Regions from separate parts of the Ruegeria sp. CJ2 genome, predicted to be linked through region 3. Evidence: riboswitches for the same ligand, from Rfam matches in the RefSeq annotation. Region 3 holds a riboswitch; each other region holds the start of a gene.
The links. A riboswitch is a leader RNA that binds a small molecule or an ion and turns the genes downstream of it on or off. The one in region 3 is predicted to bind cobalamin.
Positions count from the first base shown of each region.

Region 1: it holds a riboswitch for cobalamin, as region 3 does, so the genes downstream of both, ACR0MS_RS13045 (DUF1636 family protein) here and ACR0MS_RS13930 (hypothetical protein) in region 3, are expected to answer to the same signal.
Region 2: it holds a riboswitch for cobalamin, as region 3 does, so the genes downstream of both, ACR0MS_RS01665 (DUF1636 family protein) here and ACR0MS_RS13930 (hypothetical protein) in region 3, are expected to answer to the same signal.
Region 4: it holds a riboswitch for cobalamin, as region 3 does, so the genes downstream of both, ACR0MS_RS07665 (aromatic ring-hydroxylating oxygenase subunit alpha) here and ACR0MS_RS13930 (hypothetical protein) in region 3, are expected to answer to the same signal.

Region 1 covers NZ_JBQFQF010000008.1:88,877-93,935, reverse strand. Annotated here, with positions in the region: gene ACR0MS_RS13055 (ABC transporter substrate-binding protein) at 1-838, opposite strand, end outside; gene ACR0MS_RS13050 (ABC transporter ATP-binding protein) at 851-1,642, opposite strand; gene ACR0MS_RS13045 (DUF1636 family protein) at 1,639-1,995, opposite strand; cobalamin riboswitch at 2,097-2,302, opposite strand; gene ACR0MS_RS13040 (iron chelate uptake ABC transporter family permease subunit) at 2,398-3,195, opposite strand; gene ACR0MS_RS13035 (ATP-binding cassette domain-containing protein) at 3,195-3,926, opposite strand; gene ACR0MS_RS13030 (transcriptional repressor) at 3,929-4,441, opposite strand; gene ACR0MS_RS13025 (zinc ABC transporter substrate-binding protein) at 4,498-5,059, shown strand, end outside.
Region 2 covers NZ_JBQFQF010000001.1:336,344-341,402, forward strand. Annotated here, with positions in the region: gene cobN (cobaltochelatase subunit CobN) at 1-1,494, opposite strand, end outside; gene cobW (cobalamin biosynthesis protein CobW) at 1,498-2,553, opposite strand; gene ACR0MS_RS01665 (DUF1636 family protein) at 2,550-2,939, opposite strand; cobalamin riboswitch at 3,025-3,230, opposite strand; gene ACR0MS_RS01670 (LysR family transcriptional regulator) at 3,303-4,187, opposite strand; gene ACR0MS_RS01675 (NAD(P)-dependent oxidoreductase) at 4,229-5,059, shown strand, end outside.
Region 3 covers NZ_JBQFQF010000009.1:45,591-50,649, reverse strand. Annotated here, with positions in the region: gene ACR0MS_RS13940 (DNA polymerase III subunit gamma/tau) at 1-1,612, opposite strand, end outside; gene ACR0MS_RS13935 (protein-tyrosine phosphatase family protein) at 1,773-2,279, shown strand; gene ACR0MS_RS13930 (hypothetical protein) at 2,282-2,689, opposite strand; cobalamin riboswitch at 2,773-2,995, opposite strand; gene ACR0MS_RS13925 (alpha/beta hydrolase family protein) at 3,134-3,994, shown strand; RNA gene ffs (signal recognition particle sRNA small type) at 4,018-4,116, opposite strand; gene ACR0MS_RS13915 (bifunctional 2',3'-cyclic-nucleotide 2'-phosphodiesterase/3'-nucleotidase) at 4,156-5,059, opposite strand, start outside.
Region 4 covers NZ_JBQFQF010000004.1:211,487-216,545, reverse strand. Annotated here, with positions in the region: gene ACR0MS_RS07675 (VIT and vWA domain-containing protein) at 1-880, opposite strand, end outside; gene xrtT (exosortase T) at 877-2,331, opposite strand; cobalamin riboswitch at 2,596-2,799, shown strand; gene ACR0MS_RS07665 (aromatic ring-hydroxylating oxygenase subunit alpha) at 2,883-4,139, shown strand; gene ACR0MS_RS07660 (FAD-binding oxidoreductase) at 4,144-5,059, shown strand, end outside.

The DNA of each region.
Region 1 (5,059 bases), on a different contig from region 3:
CGGCGTCGGTCTGTGACATCACGGGGTGTTCCTGCAGGAACCTGAACGTGTCTTCCGCACCGTTGCCGGTCTGATAGTCCAGCAGCACCAGAAATTCAGGGTTCGCGGCAGCAACGGCCTCCCACGAGGTGCGGCCCCAACTGGTGTCCATGTCATGGGTGACGTTCTCACCACCGGCTGCGGCGATCATCGCGTCGGGGATGGCAAATTTACCAGCGGTAAAGGGCGCATCGGCGGGGCCGTCCAGCAGGAACACGCGCGGCTTGTCCAGATCAGCGGTTTGCGCTTCGATCTCGGCCAGTTCCTCTTTCCAGCCGGAAACCAGAGCCTCGGCCTTGTCTTCGACATGCATGACGGTGCCCAGACGCAGAACGTCGTCAAACAGCAGGTCCATGCTGGCCTCGGGGCGATCCTTGTCCAGATGCACGCAACTTTCCGTCAGGATCATTGTCTTGATACCAAAGGGTTCCAGCGTGTCGGGGGTCACGTCGCCACCGGGTTTCATCCCATAATACCAACCGGCAAAGAACAGGTCCGGCTCTACCGCGACCAGATTTTCAACAGTTGGGTATTTCGGCGCCAGCTCGGGGATGCCACCGCGCAGCGTCTCAAACTCGGGGCTGGTCTTGTACCAGCCGGTGATGCCGGTCAGACCAACGATCTTGTCCTGAAGACCCAGCGCAAACGCCATGTCGGTCATGTTCATGTCATGCACAACCAGACGCTCGGGCTGGGTGTCAAACACCAGAGGCGCACCGCAGTTATCTACCGTGACTTCGTGCGCGGCGGCACCACCTGCCAAAACAGTGGCCAGTGCCAGAGACAAGAGCTTTGTCATTCAGAAATAATCCTATTCATAAGATGTGATCGAGGTTTTTCGGATATCCAGCGCCGGGATCACGCGGCCTTCGTGGTGAAAGCACAGGTAATCGACGCCAAACGTGTCGCGGACCCTGTCCGGGGTCAGCACGTCAGCCACCAGCCCAAAACCGGTCAGCCGGGTGTCTTTCATCAGCGCCACATGCGTGGCAAATTCTGGGATCATCACCAGATCATGCAGGATCATCACCACGGTGATGCCCAGCTCGGCGACCAGCGACAGCATCCGCCCCTTCGTATCCGGGTCCAGATGGTTGGTGGGTTCGTCCAGAAACAAAAGCGTAGGATTCTGAGCCAGAGCGCGAGCGATATGCGCACGTTGACGTTCCCCCCCGGACAGAACGGCCATCTTTTTGTCGGCCAAAGCACTGAGCCCGGTGAGGTTCAGGATTCTGACCAGATCCGCAGCGTGTTCATCCGCGGATCGGTCGGCGCGGATCGGGATCTGGCCCAGCGCCACATAATCCCGCAGCAGCAGCCTGCCATCAGGAAACTCCTGCTGGCTGACCACGGCAATCGTCCGGGCCCGATCTCGGGCGGACATCCGTTTCAGACTGCGGCCATTGACCAGAACATCACCTTGGCCGACGTCGTGTGCACCGCATAACAGGTTCAACAATGTTGTCTTGCCCGCCCCGTTGGGCCCGGCAATGGCAAGGATCGCTCCTTCGCATAGGGTGAAAGAGACCTCCTGCAACAGGACATCGCCGCTGAGTACCTGATGCGTCAGATCGCGCACCGCCAAAATAGCCGGGTTGGTCACAAGCACCCCCCTTTTTCAAGGCGGGGCATACGAGACAGTGTTTTTGTAAACAGTGGTTCAGGACGCTCGGTTGCATTGGTCCAGCCATCCGCGCTGTCTTTGTATTGGCGGGCAAAGTCAATCAGCGCCTGAATATCCTGCGCGTCCTGAATATCGCCAAATAGATACTGCGCTTTGTCGATTGCCTGGAACCCGACAGTCACAGGCCGCGCGCATCCGGCCATGCAATCGACGGTGCGAATAGCAAAACCATCGGGCAAACAGTCTGACAAGGCGTCCGACAAGTCCTGCGCGCGGGCTTCGCCTTTGCACGTTTTGCAGATCAGAAGAAAATGGTCAGGCGTTGATGGCACAGTTTCCTCCGCCTGCTTCAAAGCGCGGGCGGAAGGTGCCGGAAATGTAAACACGATGTCTTCGTGTCATCAAAGCCTCCTTCCAGGACGCCCCGCCCCGGGTTGGTTAACACTTGATGGCAGGTCTCCTGACTTGCGGGTCAATGCTTGGCCATCCTTCCCGGCACTTGGGCCAGTGGGTCGTAGGCGTCGCTCACCGCTTACAGTTGCGGGGGCAGTCACGGACTGGGCGCCAAAAGGCAGCCGCACCGTATTCCCTTTTCATCCCTTGGGCGCACCATCGGGAACCATCATCCGAACGAGTGCCCCAGATCACATGTCAGGTCAACGACATTGTTGTGGGGGCCACTCAGTTTTCGAAACACGCAATGCCCGGCAAGATAAGTCCAAAGCTTTGCGGTATTACACCCCGCTTCGCGACCTCCAACCGAAAAGACTGAAACCGGCAAACAACACTGCAGCCACGCAGACGATCGAAGGGCCCGCCGGTGTGTCGAACACATAAGCTGCTCGCAGTCCCGCAACAGCCGAGAAAGCCCCAATTGCCGCTGCAATCAACGCCATCGTTTCCGGGGATCGCGCAAGGCTGCGTGCGGCCGCTGCTGGGATGATCAGCATCGCAGCGATGAGCAACACGCCGACCACCTTGATCGCGACGGCAACCGTAACGGCCAAAGACAAAGTCAGGATCAACTGTTCGCGCTTGGGGTCGAACCCGGTGGCGTAGGCCAATTCCTCGTTCAGCGTAGCCGTCAGCAGTTGCGACCAGCGCCATACGATCAACGCGACAACCAGCGCGGCTCCACCCCAGATCACGACAAGATCGGCGCGTGAAACAGACAGAATGTCACCAAAAAGATAGGCCATCAGGTCGATGCGAATGCCGGACAAAAACGACACGGCGACAAGGCCAAAGGCAAGCGACGAATGCGCCATGACACCCAGAAGCGTATCCATGGCATATCCGCGACCAGACAGCATGGTGACGGCCAGCGCCATAATAAGCGCAACAACCAGCGCGCCCAGAAAGATTGACATCTGGAACGCCAGAGACAGGGCAACCCCAAGGATCGCGGCATGCGCCGTTGCATCCCCGAAATACGCCATGCGCCGCCAGACCACAAAACACCCAAGGGGGGCGGCTGCAAAGGCCACGCCAATACCGGCGAGCGTTGCCCGCGTCATAAAATCATCAAGCATTATTCTGCCGCTTCGTGAGAGTGGTCGTGGTGGTGATCATGTTCGTGACGATAAAGGGCAAGTGCGCCGCCCGTTCCGGTTCCGAACAAGGCGCGGTATTCCGGTGCCGACGCAACAACGGCAGGCGACCCCTCGCAGCAGACATGACCGTTGAGGCAGATCACCCTGTCCGATGCGCTCATAACAACGTGCAACTCGTGGCTGATCATCAGAATGGCGCAACCGCTTTCCCGTCTCACCGACTCGATCTGCTGGTAAAAACTGGCCGAGCCCCGCTGGTCGAGACCTTGCGTGGCTTCATCCAGCAAAAGGATGTCAGGACGATTGATCAGAGCCCGTGCCAGCAGCACGCGCTGGAACTGCCCCCCTGACAACTGTGACATTTGGCGCTTTAACAGATCCGGGACCCCTGCCGCTTCCAGCGCTTTGGCGCAGTCACCTTGCGAAACGCGGTGAGTCAGGCGCATGAACCGTGACACCGAGATCGGCAATGTCGGATCGACATGCAGTTTCTGTGGCACATAGCCAATTTTCAGCCCCGGCTTCAGGGAAACCTTGCCAGCAGAGGGATTGGTCGCGCCGATAATGGCCCTGAGCAGACTGGTCTTACCTGAACCGTTCGGGCCAACGATGGTGACAATCTCACCGGCTTCGATCGCCATATCCACATTGTGCAGAACGGTATTCGCACCATACCGTACGCTAAGTTTTTCAACAGTGATCAGGGTCATTTCTACGCCTTTTCGGTGCAGTCGGGGCAAAGCCCCTCGGCTTCTACAACCGTTCGTTCGATTTCGAAACCCGCCGCACGCGCCGCTGCCCCGAGAACGCCTTTGGCCGGCGTGGATTGCGCCTCGGCCACGGCGTCGCATTTTCGGCAGATCATAAAAGCTGGCGAATGAGAGGCCCCCGGGTGGGAACAGGCAACAAACGCATTCAGTCGCTCGATCTTGTGCACGAACCCGTTCTGGACAAGAAAGTCGAGCGCGCGATAGGCCACCGGTGGCTGCGACCCAAAGCCTTCTTCGCGCAAGCGGTCGAGAATCGTGTAAGCGCCCAGCGCCCGATGTTCTTGCAACAACATCTCCAAAACCTTGCGACGGACGGGTGTCAGACGCAGGCCTTCTTCTTTGCATCGGTTTTCCGCTGCCGAGAGCCCGGTTTCGACACAAGTCTTGTGGTCATGCTTTTGGAACCCAACCGGGGCCGTATCCTCGGTCATTGCGGGTTGCGTATCACTTGTCATGTTATTCCATATCATGTATATCGCTCGCAATGTTATAAAATCACATCGAGGGCCTGATGTCCAGAAAGCTTGTTCCACTAACTCTTACCGCTGCATTCATGGGCGGGACGGCCATGGCCGATGTCCCCAATGTTGCGGTCGATATCGCGCCGGTTCACTCGCTTGTTGCGCGGGTAATGCAAGGTGTCGGAACGCCGGACCTGATCATTGCTCCTGGGGCATCGCCGCATGAATACAACCTGCGCCCCTCAGAAGCCGCTGCACTGCAAGATGCAGATCTGGTTTTTTGGATGGGCGATGATCTGACACCGTGGATGGAAGGTGCCGTCGAAACCCTTGCTGACGGCGCTACCGTCACGACCCTGTTGGAAACGGATGGGACGGTTCTTCTGGACTTCCGTGAAAGCGCCTTGTTCGAGGCCCATGATCATGAGGATCACGGGGACCACGGGGATGACCACGGGCATGACGAACACGCCGAAGACAAGGACCACGACGACCATGATTATGACGGTGAACATGATCACGATGACCATGACGACGAACATGCGCATGATGATCATGACGACCACGCAGATCACGACGGGCATGACGACCATGATGATCACGCACACGGGG
Region 2 (5,059 bases), on a different contig from region 3:
GCGCATCTCGGGCGCGCCGCGTTCGGGTTGCAGCGCGACCAGAGCCTTGCCCCGGCGTAGCGCGGTGAAGTGGAAAGCGCCGTCGGCGAATGCGGGATCATCTTCGGGTGCGCCCCAGACCGTTTGCAGGTCGGTGCGCAGTTGCTCGGGAAGTTCGGCCAGCGCGGTTTGATATTCGGCAAGGGACCATGCGATCCGCGCATCCAACAGAGTTTCAGCAATCGGTTCGGCGGGGGCGGTGTCATAGCCCTCGGCCTGTAGGTCGGACAACATCGCCTCGGCCGAGGCCAGCGCATCCAAGCCGACCGCATGGGCCATCTGCCAGTCTTTGCCGGGATAGGTGGACAAGATCAGCGCAGGCACGTGATCGGGTTTGGGTTTGTCTTGCAGGTTCAGCCAGCCGCTGACGCGGTCGAGGATCGCCTCGATCCGCTCACCTTCGGCCCGGTGCGCGAAACGGGAATATTCGAGATCGGGATCACGCTTGCCCGGCTCCTTGAAGGACGCAATGCCTGCCGAAATCCGACCATCCACCTCGGGCAGGACCACATGCATGGCGAGATCGGCAGGGGACAGGCCACGTTCCGCCTCGGCCCAGGCTTTGCGGCGCGAGGTGGCCAGTGCGACCTGAAACACCGGGACATTCGCTGCGTCCAAGGGGGACGTGCCCGATGCGCCTTTGCCTGAAAACGAGGTGGCGTTGATAATTGCCGACGGGGTCAGCGCTGCGATGTTTTCCCTGAGCCAGTCGGCGGCGGCCGGGGCTTTCAGCGAGGGGGCAAAAACGCCCATGGCCTGAAATCCGCGCGCGCGCAGGCTGCGGATCAGCGCGGCCACCGGAGCGGTATCGGCCGAAGTCAGATAGGCGCGATAAAACGTGACAAGGATGCGTTTTGCATCTCCAGTGAACGCCGTTTCGACGGGGATCACGCCCTGATCCGGGCACCACGCGCCGCATTCGGGCAGGGTTTTGGCACCCATTACCGGCCCGGCATAAAGCCCAGCGGCCAGCGCCATTTGCGCTAAAGCAGCCTGAGCCGCAACTTCGCCGCCCGTGTCGCACAGATGCGCCAACCGGCGCAGGGTCGAGACGGGAAGGGTGGAATAGTCATCCAACCGCGTATCCTCGCGCCCGTCGGCGGGTAGAACGGCCAGAGCGATCCCTTTGGCCTGCGCTAGTGCCAGAACCTGCTGTAGGCCATAGGCCCAGTAAGGCACCCCGCCGATCAGACGGATCAGGATGCCCTTGGCACCTTCGAGCGTCTGCTCGACATAGGTATCCACCGAGAGGGGATGTTTCAGCGCCGTCAGATTGGCCAGCCGCATCGTGGGCATGCGCCCCTCGGGGCCGCTGCCACGATGCCAGCCTGCCGCGAAAGCGCCAAGGTCGCTGTCCGAAAAGGACAGCACCACCAGATCCGCCGGGCTCTGGCCCAGATCGGTTGGGGTCTCGGTTTCCTCGAGCCCGTGGCTTTCGCGGAAGACGACGTGCATGGCTTACTCGGCAGCCTCGGTCACACCCGCCAGGATTTCGCGGATTTCAGCCTCTTTGATGTCGTCATGCTCGGCGATCACCACAAGACGCGAGCGGCGCTCTTCGCCGGGCTCCCACGGACGGTCATACTGATGACGCACGCGCGCGCCCACAGCCTGCACCAGCAGGCGCATCGGTTTGCCTCGAACGGCGGCATAGCCTTTGACGCGCAGGATGTTCAGTTCCTTGGCCAGACGTTCGATTTTCGCGACCAGATCGGCCGGGTCGGTCTGCTCGGGCAGCTCGACGATGATGCTTTCGAAATCGTCATGCTCGTGATCGTGGTGACCATCATGATGCGACGGACGCGAGTCCATGTCATCTTCGGCGGCGGCCTCAAGGCCCAGCACGACGCGCACGTCCACCACGCCTTCGGCGACCTCGACCACGGGCAAAGGGCGAGGGGCTTCGGCGGCGATGACCTCTTTCGCTTTGGCCACGCCCTCGGGACCGGCCAGATCGGGCTTGGTCAGCAGGATGATGTCTGCGCAGGAAATCTGATCCTCGAACACCTCGGACAGGGGCGTTTCGTGGTCGATCGAATCGTCGGCCATGCGCTGTGCATCCACCGCCTCGACATTGGGGGCAAAGCGACCGGCGGCCACGGCCTCGGCATCGGCCAGCGCGATCACGCCGTCCACGGTGATTTTCGAGCGGATATCGGGCCAGTCGAAGGCTTTCAGCAGCGGCTTCGGCAACGCCAGACCCGAGGTTTCGATCAGGATGTGGTCTGGACGCGGCTCCAGCGCCATCAGCGCCTCGATCGTGGGGATGAAGTCATCGGCCACGGTGCAGCAGATGCAGCCGTTCGCCAGTTCCATGATATTCTCGGCAGGACAATCGGGAATGGCGCAGGATTTCAGGATGTCGCCATCCACGCCGACATCGCCGAACTCATTGACCACGACGGCCAGACGCTTGCCCTGCGGGTTCTGCATCAGGTGGCGCACCAGCGTGGTCTTGCCCGAGCCCAGAAAGCCGGTGATCACAGTGACAGGGAGTTTCTCGAGATTGCTCATTTCAGGGCTCCAATCGGGGGAATGCGGGCCGCACAGTTTTTGCGGAAATGTTCGGGGCGCTCGCGCCATTTGACCAAGCCGTCTTCGGTCGCAAGGTACTTGGTCGCACCATCGACAATGGTGTCGACATGTTCGCTTTCATTGAGGTGCTCATAAACGAACGTCCAGCGTTCGGGCCCACCGCGCAGAACGATCGAACAGCCCTGATCGCAATTCGACAGGCACTCCACCGCTTTCAGGGTCACGCCTTCTGGCAGATCGGCCTGTTCAAGGGCTTTGTGCAGCAATGCGCCCGGCCGCTGCGCGTCGTCCTCGACGGGCAGTCCTCGGCGACAGGTGGTGCAGACCAGCAGCTCGACTGGTGCAGTATCGGTCACGTCTCTCATCCCCCCAAATCCTCTTTGTGGGGGACGGGGTCTCATGCGGGCCACGCGTTGCGACATGGACCCGACACCGGAACACCCCGTCCGGTTACATCTTCGGGCGCTGGCAGGTCTCCCGGCTTGCGGATATCGGGGCATAGCCCTGTCGGATGTCCCGCCTTCCCGACCTTCTGGCCAGTGGCTTTGGGCACCCTCTCCGGTCACGGTCGCGGGGGCGGCTGTGTTTCACGGAAGATCCGCTGACACATTCCCTTTTCATCCTCTGTCGAGGACACCAACGCATGGGACATGCGGCACCTGCAGGGGGCTTGTCAAGCGTGGTGGCCGCGTTGAAAACAAGATCGCGGAAAAAGCGACCTGACGAGGTCAATCAGCGTCATCTGTGCGCAGCCGGTCGCGCAACCAGGCTTGGAACAGACCAGCCGCCGCCGAAAGTGGCGCGCGCCCCGACCCTCCGATCAGGTAATGAGATTGCGCAAACGGAATCGCAGGACCCGCAATTTCGATGGGTGCGCCCTGCGCGATGGCGTTTCTGGCGAACCGCTCCAAAATAGTTGCATATCCTGCTTGGGCCATCACAAGTTGTAGGGCCGCCACCGTGGTGTCCACGGAATACTGGGAAGGCTGGTCAGGATGGCCTAGGCCAAGCGCTTCGAAATAGCGTGCCCAATTATCTTCGTATCCAAGGATATGTATCAAAGGGCCCGACAGCAGATCCTTTGCGTAGCGTACTGACCCGCCCACACGCTGCACCGGCACAAGCTTTTCTGTCGTCAGCTTTTCTGACGTCACATCCGGCCAGTCGCCATATCCCAGTCGAATTTCGACATCCACGTCATTGGGCGCCATCGTGTCGTTCCAGATATGAGACACAAGGCGGACGGGTATGTCGGGATGCAGGGCGCAAAACTCTGGCAACTCAGCCGCTATCCAGTAGGTCGCAGAGGATATCGCGGCCCTGATCGTCAGGGTCTGACCCGAGGTCGGACCAAACAAGCTGTTGGTGGACAGCGCAATATCCGCAAGCGCGCGGCGGACAGTCAGGGAATAGGACTGTCCCAACTCGGTCAGCTCCAGTTTCCGCGCCTTTCTGGTGAACAGTTGTTGCCCGAGTTCCGCTTCAAGCGACCGGATGTGCAAAGATACGGCTGTTTGTGTCAGGCCAAGCTCTTGCGCGGTTGTTGTGAAATTCAGGTGCCGCGCTGCGACTTCGAAACTGCGCAGCCATACAGGGTTGGGAACGCGATCCATTTATCACCAAAGATTTTTGACCAAAACTACCGTTATTATTCATTTCAGAGTTTGTACAGCGCCATGAATACTCGGCGCCATACAGTCGGGAGGATTCGAAAATGAAGGTTGGTTTCATTGGGCTGGGGAATGTCGGTGGCAAGCTGTCTGGCTCGCTCTTGCGCAACGGTATCGACCTGACGGTGCATGATCTTAACACTGAATTGGTTGCCGAGTTTGTGGCCCAGGGTGCGCGGGCCGCAGAAAGCCCTGCCCAAATGATGCGGGTTTGTGATGCGGTGATCACGTGCCTGCCATCCCCGGCGGCCTCGGATGCGGTGATGCAGGAAATGTTACCCGAAGTCGGTCCGGGAAAAATCTGGATGGAGATGTCGACCACGGACGAGGCCGAAGTAAAGCGCCTTGGCGCAATGGTCATTGGGAAAGGGGGCGCAGCGGTTGATTGCCCGGTTTCGGGCGGATGTCACCGCGCGGCGACCGGCAACATTTCGATCTTTGCGGGCTGTGACCGGGAAACTTTCGAGCGTATCCTGCCTTTTCTGACGACAATGGGCCGGCGCATCCTGCACACCGGAGAGCTCGGCTCAGCCTCGGTGCTCAAGGTTCTGACAAACTACCTGGCCACAGCGAATCTGATCACCTGCGCCGAGGCATTGGTCACCGCGAAGGCGGCTGGCATGGATCTGAATACCACGTATGAGGCGATCAAGATCTCCTCGGGTACATCCTTTGTTCATGAGACCGAAAGTCAGGTCATTCTGAACGGATCACGGGACATTTCGTTTACAATGGACCTTGTAAAGAAGGATATCGGCCTGTTTCAGGAGGTCGCGGACCGCGCCGGTGTTCCGCTTGAAATGAACCCGCTGATG
Region 3 (5,059 bases):
CGGCCTCAGCGCGCAGTGCGAGGTCGGCCGCGTCCCTGACTTCGGCGATTGTCGCCGTTTCGCCATCCGATACGACCGATACCGCCCAGCGATTTCCGGTCCAGCGTTGCAGTGCCGACCCCAGCCTTTGCGCCAAATCCGTCGGCGCGTTGTCGGTCGGAGTAAACTCGATCCGCCCCGGCTGGTACGAAACCAGACGTACACCGTTTTCAACCTCGACCAGTAGTTTCACATCGCGGTTTGTGCGGATCAGTTCAACCACGTGTTCGAATGTCGGATACCGGGCCAATGCGGTCTGTGCGTCCCGCGCCAAAGCCGCGCTAGGTGCACCCGCGCCGCCACCCGCTGGTGCCGCGTAAGACTGTGCCGCTGGCGCATGTGCCTGAACGGTGCCGTGTGTCGGCGTGGGCACTCCGCCGCCGGGTCCGCCGTTCGGGGCAGGGGGTGGCGCGTCCTGAAGACGTCTGATCAGATCTTCCGGGGTGGGAAGGTCAGCGACATGGGTTAGCCGGATAATAGCCATTTCAGCCGACATCATGGCATTGGGCGCGGCTGAAACCTCTTCAAGCGCTTTCAGCAGCATTTGCCACATCCGGGTCAGAATGCGCATCGGCAGGGCTTCGGCCATCTGAACGCCCCGCGCGCGTTCGTCAGGTGAGACTGTTGGGTCTTCGGCAGCGTCCGGCGTTATTTTGACCACCGAGACCCAATGTGTGATCTCGGCCAGATCGCGCAGCACGGCCAGCGGGTCGGCACCTTCGGCATATTGCCCACCCAGTTCCGTCAATGCCGCGGCGGTATCGCCCCGCAGGATCATGTCCATCAGGTCCAGCACCCGCCCGCGATCAGCCAATCCCAGCATGGCCCGCACCTGATCGGCGCTGGTTTCCCCGGCACCGTGCGAAATAGCCTGATCCAGCAGCGAGGTCGCATCCCGGGCCGAACCTTCCGCCGCGCGGGTGATCAGCGCCAGAGCATCCTCGGCGATCTGAGCGTTCTCGGCAGTTGCGATCTTTTTCAGCAGGCCGATCATGTCCTCGGGTTCGATCCGGCGCAGGTCGAAGCGCTGGCACCGGGACAGGACCGTCACCGGAACCTTGCGGATCTCGGTAGTGGCAAAGATGAACTTCACATGCGCGGGGGGTTCTTCAAGGGTTTTGAGCAAGGCGTTGAACGCGCTGTTCGACAACATGTGAACTTCGTCGATGATATAGATCTTGTAGCGCGCACTGGCGGCGCGATAGCGGACGCTTTCGATGATCTCGCGAATGTCGTTCACACCGGTGCGGCTTGCCGCGTCCATCTCCATCACGTCGACATGGCGGCCTTCCATGATGGCCACACAGTGTTCGCACTGGCCGCAGGGTTCGATCGTGGCTTTGCCCTCGCCGTCTGGTCCGATGCAGTTCATGCCCTTGGCGATGATCCGCGCCGTGGTGGTTTTGCCGGTGCCGCGAATGCCGGTCATGACAAAGGCCTGCGCAATCCGATCGGCCTCGAATGCGTTTTTCAGCGTGCGCACCATCGCGTCCTGGCCCACGAGGTCAGCAAATGTTTCAGGACGGTATTTACGGGCGAGGACCTGATAGGCGGGGCTTGGAGTTTCGGTCATGTCTGCTCTGTCGGATTCGTATCAGCTTCGCAGCGTAGTGACCCCTGCCGCCTACGTCCACCGCAGGGAGCGATGAAATTCGATTTGGAATACCGGGGCGCATTGGATACAGGTTCGGCTGGGCGGGTATCGGCTTGCCCGGCCTTCTCATTCGGGCGGGGTGTGCAACTTGGACAGGTTTGAAATTCACTCTATTCCGGTTCGGTCCGGTCTATTGGGTTTGGCGCAGGTGCCTGGGCGATACGGGGATTATGCCGGAGACCTTGAGCGGATCATGCAATGGCGCCCGACCCTGGTGATTTCGATGACCACGTCCAGCGAGTTGGAAGCCGCAGAAGCGCACCATCTCGGGCGCGACCTGCAGAGCCGCGCAATCACCTGGCTTCATCTTCCGGTGCAGGATTTTGGCGCTCCGACCTCGAAAATACGGTCTGACTGGCCAGCCGTCAGTAAGGATGTACATTGTGTCCTGTCTGACGGTGGGCGGGTCTTGGTCCATTGCCGGGGCGGATGCGGGCGGTCTGGTATGATTGTGTTGCGCGTGCTGGTCGAAGGCGGCGAAACCCCGGATAAGGCGCTGCGCCGGTTGCGCGCGGTCCGGCCATGCGCGGTTGAAACCGACGCGCAGATGGCCTGGGCTACGGCGCCGGCATCAACCGAGTCCTGACCTCAGACCATGGCGGGTTGCGGGCTGCCTGTTGCGGGACGCTGGCCCAAAGTCGTGACTTCGAGCATGGCACAAGGCACTTCGGACAGCGCTCCGGTTGGCATGGCGGACAAATCTGTCCCGAACATCATGTCGGCGTAATCGTCCAACTTTGTTGTCGGGGTTTCCGGGGCCGTTCCGCAAAATACCCTGATCTGAGTTGAATGGGCGCGAAACCGTGCGGTGCACCCTTCGGCGCAATGCGAAAGCTCTCCGCTGCCTTCGACCTCGAACGCTTTGGTTGTGACAGGCTGTGCGGTTGCCATCGCGTCCGCCATGGCACGCGCCATCCTTGCCAATGCCGGACATGGTCTGCCGGTTTTCTGACAAATCGTTGCGGAAAACTCGTGCGTTTTTGTCTTCCAGATCATTCTGCGCCCTCCGCGCGATGGACGGGGGGCATGGGTCAGGTCGCTTTATGCGGCTTTGACCTGCCCGGACACCCCGCCCGAGTTTCGGTTTCAGTTAGATGGCAGGTCTCCTGACTTGCGGGTCATCGCTTTGCCGACCTTCCCAGCCATTCGGCCAGTGGTGTTTTTGGCATTGCTTACCGCTTACAGTTGCGGGGGCAGTCGCGGCATTGGTCCGTTTCGGCATCGCCGGGTAGGACCGCACCGTGTTCCCTTTTCATCCCTTCCCGGCAATCCGGGTCGAGAACCATCACGCCATCGCTATCCGGTGAAATCGGTCCGAGTCAAGCGGTCAGTGTTGCCGGTTCCGACGCGGGGTCATCGTCGCGCTCTCTTGACTCTGCGGGTACAAGAAGGGCCGATAGAAAAGTGAACCGAAAAGTTCAGAACCATCAAGAGGACCCCATGTTGGATGGATCACAGCCAGTATTGACCGAGGATTTCTGGATATCCTCCGGATCGTCCAAACTGTCTGCGCGGCTGTACAGGCCGATGACCGATCCCCGCGTTGCGGTGGTGATCCATTGCGCAACGGGTGTTCCGCGCGACTATTATCAGAATTTTGCGCATTGGCTGGCGGCGGAAAGAGGGTATGCCTGCTTAACCTATGACTACAGTGATTTTGGGCATTCTCTGACGATCCGAATGCAGGATTCGCAGGTGACAATGGCGGATTGGGCCTTGGTCGACATGCCCGCCGCCCGCGCCGAGATGCGCCGGAGGTTCCCGGACGCGCAGCAGTGGAGCATCGGCCATTCCCTGGGCGGGATGCTGACCCCGCTTGCACCGGACGTGGCGCAGATGGACCGCATGATCTGCGTTTGCTCGGGCTTGGTGACTTTGCCGGACCATCCGTGGCCCTATCGCGCGTTGGCAACCCTGTTCTGGTACGGGCATGTGCCATTGCTGGTTAAGACATTGGGATACTTACCGGGTCGGGCAACCGGATTTGGCGCGGACTTGCCCGCGCGCGTTTACTGGCAGTGGCGTGAATGGTGTACAGCCGCCCAAAACTATCTACCGGAAATGGGAAAGACCCTTCCTGTGCCCACGTGGTCCGAACATGGTAATCCCGTCGACCTGTTCGCTGTGGCGGATGATCAGCTTGCGTCGCCCAAGTCTGTCTGGCGGCTTGCAGACCTGTACGGGCCTGACGCACGTCGGCACTTGCTGACGGCGCAGGAGTTTGGCGCAAAAGAGCTTGGTCATATCGGAGTTTTCGCACGCCGGAACGCTGCGGTCTGGCCACGTCTGATCGCAGAATGATCTTGAATAGGTCAGGGGAATGAAAGTGAGAGGTTGGACATCGACCCAAGCGGGGCTCGTTGTGGCTGCTTCCTTCCGGACCTGACCAGGTTGGCGAGGCGCTCGCCCGCGCCAACCTCTCAACGGTCGATATAGGCATTTCATTCGCGGATGACAACCCATCACAACGTCAGCCGGATCAGCAGAAAACCATCGTCATCAAGCCCAATGACTGATGGGTCATACTCCTGCAATTCAGCGATATGGCGCTGCGCCTTGGGGCCAGTTCTGAGAATCGCAAATGCCCCGGGAAGCGGTTTGAACGTGAAAGGGCGCGGCGCATCCGCCAACGGATCAGCAGGGCGGCAACCCGCGACATAATCCCGAACGATACGTTGGATCGGCAAGGCTGGTAACGGGATCTGCGACGCGGTGTCTGTAAAGGGGAAATGACCCCCTCCGTTGGCCCGATAATTGTTGAGGGCCACGACAAAGGATTGCTGATCGTCGATAAGTTGCCCGTTGAAGTAGATATCCTTTACCCGGCGGCGCGATGGGTCAGTCAATTTACCGTCAGCGTCGTACCGCGCCGGAATGCCGAGGTCGATCTGGTAGCTAAGCCCGTGCAGAACATCGAAATTGTAACCGGCGCGTCCGGGATTTCGCAGGTCGATGTGTTGACCGGAGTGCATCTGGTTGAGCACGCCGGCGGACATCTCAAGCCAGTCTCTTATCTGTGCGCCCGAAACCACGATAGCCTGCATTTCGTTAGGAAAGATGTTCAGATCGTTGACATGGCGCAGCCGGATCTGACCCGCAGGCACGTCGGTAAAAGATCGTGGCCCTGCGCGCCCACCGAATTTCGAGGGCGAAACGGCAGACAGAACCGGCAGGCCGTCGTGCACTGTATCCTTCAAATAGGGGCGCAGCGCAGCAGCCTGTGCCGCCGCGACCAGCGCCAGCCCTCTATCCGGCGCACAGAAGCTGAAATAGCTATGCAAATGCTGATGCGTTTCGCCCACAGGTTCAGCCGATCGCAACCGTGTCTCTTGGTGCCCATGTGCGAACAGGCGCTTCAGCTCGGCA
Region 4 (5,059 bases), on a different contig from region 3:
TCTGATCGCCGCCCAGTTCATAGCGTAGAACAAGGTCACGATTGTCGATGACCCGACCGTCCTGGAACACGGCGCTGATCGTGTCGCCAGACTGGGTGACCTGCAGGTCATGCGTGGCGCTTGTCAGGGCAGAGACAGGAACAGCCGCGCTTAGGTTCAGGTCCAGCGAGACGCGGGCAGGGTCTATGGTGTCGGAAAGGGTCAGCCCGAACACCGGTGGATATGCTGGCAATTCAGACACCTGCCAGCCGTTGATTTCGTGCACCTGTTCCGGGGCAGGGGCATCCTCGGTAAACTCGGCCAGCGTCGCGGTATCCGACCCCCGGTCAGAATTCAGCGCCCCTTGATAGCGCGGCCCAACGACCAGCGGCAGGACCAGCTCATAGGCGTCATCTATCTTTGGAACAGGCTGCACATAACTTAGGGTCACCGTGATCGGCTGCCCCGGCATCAGGTTGGCAACTGACTGCGTGAACATATTGGGTCTGTGCTGGGTCAGAAGCGCTGCGGCTTTTCCGTCTTGTTTGGCCTGTTCGAACGTCTCTTCGGCTTCATGTTTGCGCTGGATCTGTGCCTCGACCACCTCGTCGCCGACCTGCATCTGCATCGCAAAAACCGCAGCCTTCTGGTTGAGCGGGAACAGGTATTCCGCCGACATCGGTTGGTCCGAAGGGTTTACGAATTCCTGCCGAACCTGAACCGTCGCCATGTCGCCCTGAATATCGACCTTGAGGTCAGATTTCAGCATCGGCAGGTCCAACTGGCCCGCACTGCCTGTTGCAACCAGCCGTCCCGCGATGTCGTCCTGCTCTTGCGCGTAAGCAGAGCCAGTCCATAGCGCGGGTAATGAGATAAAGAGAATAGCAATCTGGCGTATCATATGTCCGTTCCTTTGATGGTTTGAATGTCGAGGGCCGCGATCGCCGCGGCGTCCAGCGCGCTGCGCAGTTGGGTGTCCAGGGTCCACGGGGTGATCCGTTGCACGCTGCTCCAGGTGCCGCCGGATCCGTTCATCCAGCGCCAGATCGCCTCGCCCACGCTGGGGGTGACCTGCCCCCCTTGCGAGACATAGCTAACCGCCACCAGCCAGGCGTTCCCATCCGGTCCGGTGGCCTTGTAATAGGCGCTGGGGATGCCGTCATAACGGGTGCCGAGGAACCGCACCGTGTATCCCAGACCCCGCAGACAAATCTCGGGTGCATGAAGATGGCGCAGCGGTGCGCGGGTGCTGACCACATTCAATCCCAAGGGACCAAATTGTGCCTTCTGCGCTTGTCCGCCATAGGCTTCGAAATAGACCGCTTCCATCTTGGTCAGCGGCACGTTTCGGGCCACGTGACCGTGAATCTGCGCAGGCAATGGTGGTGCCATAACACTGCCCGACACATCCACCGGGTCGGCCTTTAGCGACACGATGGCGACACTGCCGATCAAACAGGCAAGACCCACTATTGCTTTGATGGGCTTGGGCAGGGACATCGGTTGTCGCCGCAAAAATGCACGGCGCGCCCCTTTTGGGCGGGGCCGATAGAATAGGGCAAAGGGTGCAACCGTCAGGCCCAGTGTGACCAGACCGATCAGCGTGTGCCAAGGTTCGGCCATCACATCCAGATCATGCACAAGACCCGCCGCCAACAGGGAAATGCGCAGGCTGTTGCCCAGCGCGGCACTTCCGATCACGGCCAACAGGCTGAGGCCGCTGATATGCCAGCGCGGGCGCATGACGGCGTTTTGCGTGACCACAAAGGCCATGGACAGCAAAAGACCCGAAGCCCCGGAACAGGGCAGGTCCACAAGAATGTCCTTTTGCTCCAGGGTGATCCGCACGCCGTCACAGACAACGCCCGGATAAAAAACCCCAAGCATGTGGCAGGACAACTCTGCCGAGATCATTTGCAGCGGAAATCCGATCGTGCGCTGAAGGACCATTTCCGTTGGCAAGGAAAACAGGAACAGAACGGCCATCCAGAACGGCGACAGCGCAAACGGCCGCCGATCCAGCCGCAACAGACCAACCAGCGCAAATACATCCAGAGCAAGCGCAAGCGCGCTCAGGATATTGACCGCAAGAACCTGCCCCAGCAGCCGGATGAGTGCGGAGAGCAACAGCAAGCCGATCACCGGGACCTGAGTGCCTGGCTTTGTCGGTGGGCCGCTTATCAGGCTCAGGCCGCTCAGCCCGACGATCAGCAGAATGTAGATATATCCGTAAGAGTCGTAGGCCGGGCTAACCCAGCTTTGGACCAGCCAGAGCAGGGGCTGAGCGGCCAGAATTGCGGATGCGGTCGCAAAGGCGCACCATAAAAATATGTCTGAGATTGCGTGTTTCATGCCGCCAGTTTTGGGCGGTGATTGCGCAGTTCCCCTGCCCAACATGTGCAGATTTTGATGAGATGCCGGGCACCGAAGAAAAGACTGAACGCGCGGCAAGGCTTGAAGCCCAATATCATATTGAAAACGAACGGGCTTTGACCTTCGAACCATCGACCGTACCGATGGCGATACAAGTGCCGCAATCAGATTTCGCCCGCGTGTCTGGATGTCTGTTTTGCAACTGGAAAGGTCGCAAGTATTTCAGCGCCAGATCGGTGCTGAAATATTTTGCCCGCAAGAGGTGCCGCCGTCTGATTCTCAGGCTGCGGAGAATTGGGAAGCCGGTGTAAATCCGGCACTGCCCCCGCAACGGTAAAGAAGGTCAGGTTCGGCAATCAACCACTGGGAGGAGGATCCCGGGAAGGTGTCGAAAACGGGCGCAAGCCCCTTCCGAGTCCGGAAACCAGCCTCGCAGATATGCCAAACCGCGGGTGGCGGTGGGGGGCTTTGGTTTCGGACGTGATCCTCGCACGGTTCCGGGCGGCTCTCCTGTGTCATTCGCCCAAGAAATGCCGCACGGTGCGGCAGGAGAGCCAGAAGTGAACAGCATTCAAAGCCTGTTGGCGCGACGAAATCCAACCCATGCGTTGGAGCAGGCGTTTTATACCGACCCTGCGATTTTTCAGGCCGATCTCGACGCCATTCACTACCGCGAATGGTTGTTTGCCATTCCCGCCTGTGAACTGGTGAAATCGGGCGATTACGTCACCTATAATGTGGGCGCCTATCGCGTGATCATCGTGCGCGGGGCCGATGGTCAGATCCGCGCCTTTCACAACACCTGCCGTCATCGCGGCTCGGTCATTTGCAAAGCCGCCAAAGGCAATGCGCCCAAGCTGGTGTGCCCCTATCATCAATGGACCTATGAGTTGGACGGCTCGCTCTTGTGGGCGCGCGACATGGGGCCGGATTTCGACCCGTCGAAACATGGGCTAAAGACCGTGCATTGCCGCGAGCTGGCCGGGCTGGTCTATATCTGTCTGGCAGAGGATGCCCCTGACTTTGAGACCTTTGCCGAAGTCGCGCGTCCCTATCTTGAGCCGCATGATCTGGGCAATGCGAAAATGGCCTTTGAAAGCTCGATCGTCGAGAATGGCAACTGGAAGCTGGTCTGGGAAAACAACCGCGAATGCTATCACTGCGGCGGTAACCACCCGGCGCTGTGCCGAACCTATCCCGACGATCCCAGCGTCACCGGTATTGGCGAAGGGGGTGAGACCCCGGCCCACCTGCAGGCCCATTTCGACCGTTGCGAGGCGGGCGGGATTCCGTCCAACTTCCAGCTTAGCGCGGAAGGGCAGTACCGCGTGGCGCGGATGCCGCTGAAAGAGGGTGCCGAAAGCTATACGATGGATGGCAAGACCGCCGTGCGCCGGTGGCTGGGGCGGGTGCCTTTTGCCGATGCGGGTGCGCTGCTCCAATTCCACTATCCGACAACCTGGAACCACTTTTTGCCCGACCACTCGATCGTGTTCCGGGTCACGCCGATCAGCCCGACCGAATCCGAGGTCACGACAAAATGGCTGGTCCACAAAGATGCGGTTGAAGGCGTGGATTACGACCTCAAGCGCCTGACCGAGGTCTGGATGGCCACCAATGACGAAGACCGTCGTGTGGTCGAGGACAACCAGCAGGGCATCAACAGCCCCGCCTATGTGCCCGGCCCCTATTCGCCAACGCAGGAATCCGGCGTGCTGCAATTCGTCGATTGGTACTGCAACACCCTGTCGGCGCGCCTGAGCCCCGACACCATCGCCGCGGAGTAACGCCATGAATGACCTCAGCCCCATGGCCCGCACCTGGGAAGATGGCGAGATGCTGGAATGTGTCTCGGTCGTGCCCGAGATGCCGAATACGGCCAGTTTTACGTTCCGCGCGCCCTCGGGGGCGATGTTCGCCTATCAGCCGGGGCAGTTCCTGACGCTGGAAATTCCCGCACCCGGTCAGCCGGGCGGGGTGGTGCACCGGACCTATACGATCTCGTCCTCACCCTCGCGGCCCCGTACGATCACCATCACGGCCAAGGCGCAGCCCGACAGTATTGGTACGCGTTGGATGCTGGACAACCTGAAACCCGGTGCGCGGCTGAAAGCCATCGGCCCGGCGGGGCTGTTCACCAATGCCGAAAGCCGGGCGCGCAAATACCTGTTTATCTCGGCCGGGTCAGGCGTTACCCCGATGATGTCGATGACCACCTGCATGTGGGATGAGGGGCGCGATCTCGACATCGTGTTCATCAACTGCGCCAAACGCCCGTCCGAGATCATCTTTCGGCAACGGCTGGAGCAAATGGCCAGCCGGACTGATGGTCTGGACCTGAAATTCGTGATCGAAGAGGCCGACCCCTACCGCCCCTGGACCGGCTATCAAGGGCAGTTCAACCAGCTGATGTTGGGCCTTATGGCGCCCGATTACCTGGATCGTGAGGTCTATTGCTGTGGGCCTGAACCGTTCATGCAAGCCGTGCGCGATGCGCTTGCCGGTCTGGGCTTTGACATGGACCACTACCATCAGGAAAGCTTTGGTGCCCCTATTGAGACCGAGGCAGATCAGCCCGATCTGGATGATGTCATCCCAGACGATGGTAGCAGCGCCGAGATCCTCTTTGCCGCGTCAGGTGTGACCGCCAAGGTTGCCGAAACCGATACGGTTCTGGCCGCGGCGCGTTCGGTCGGCCTGAACATCC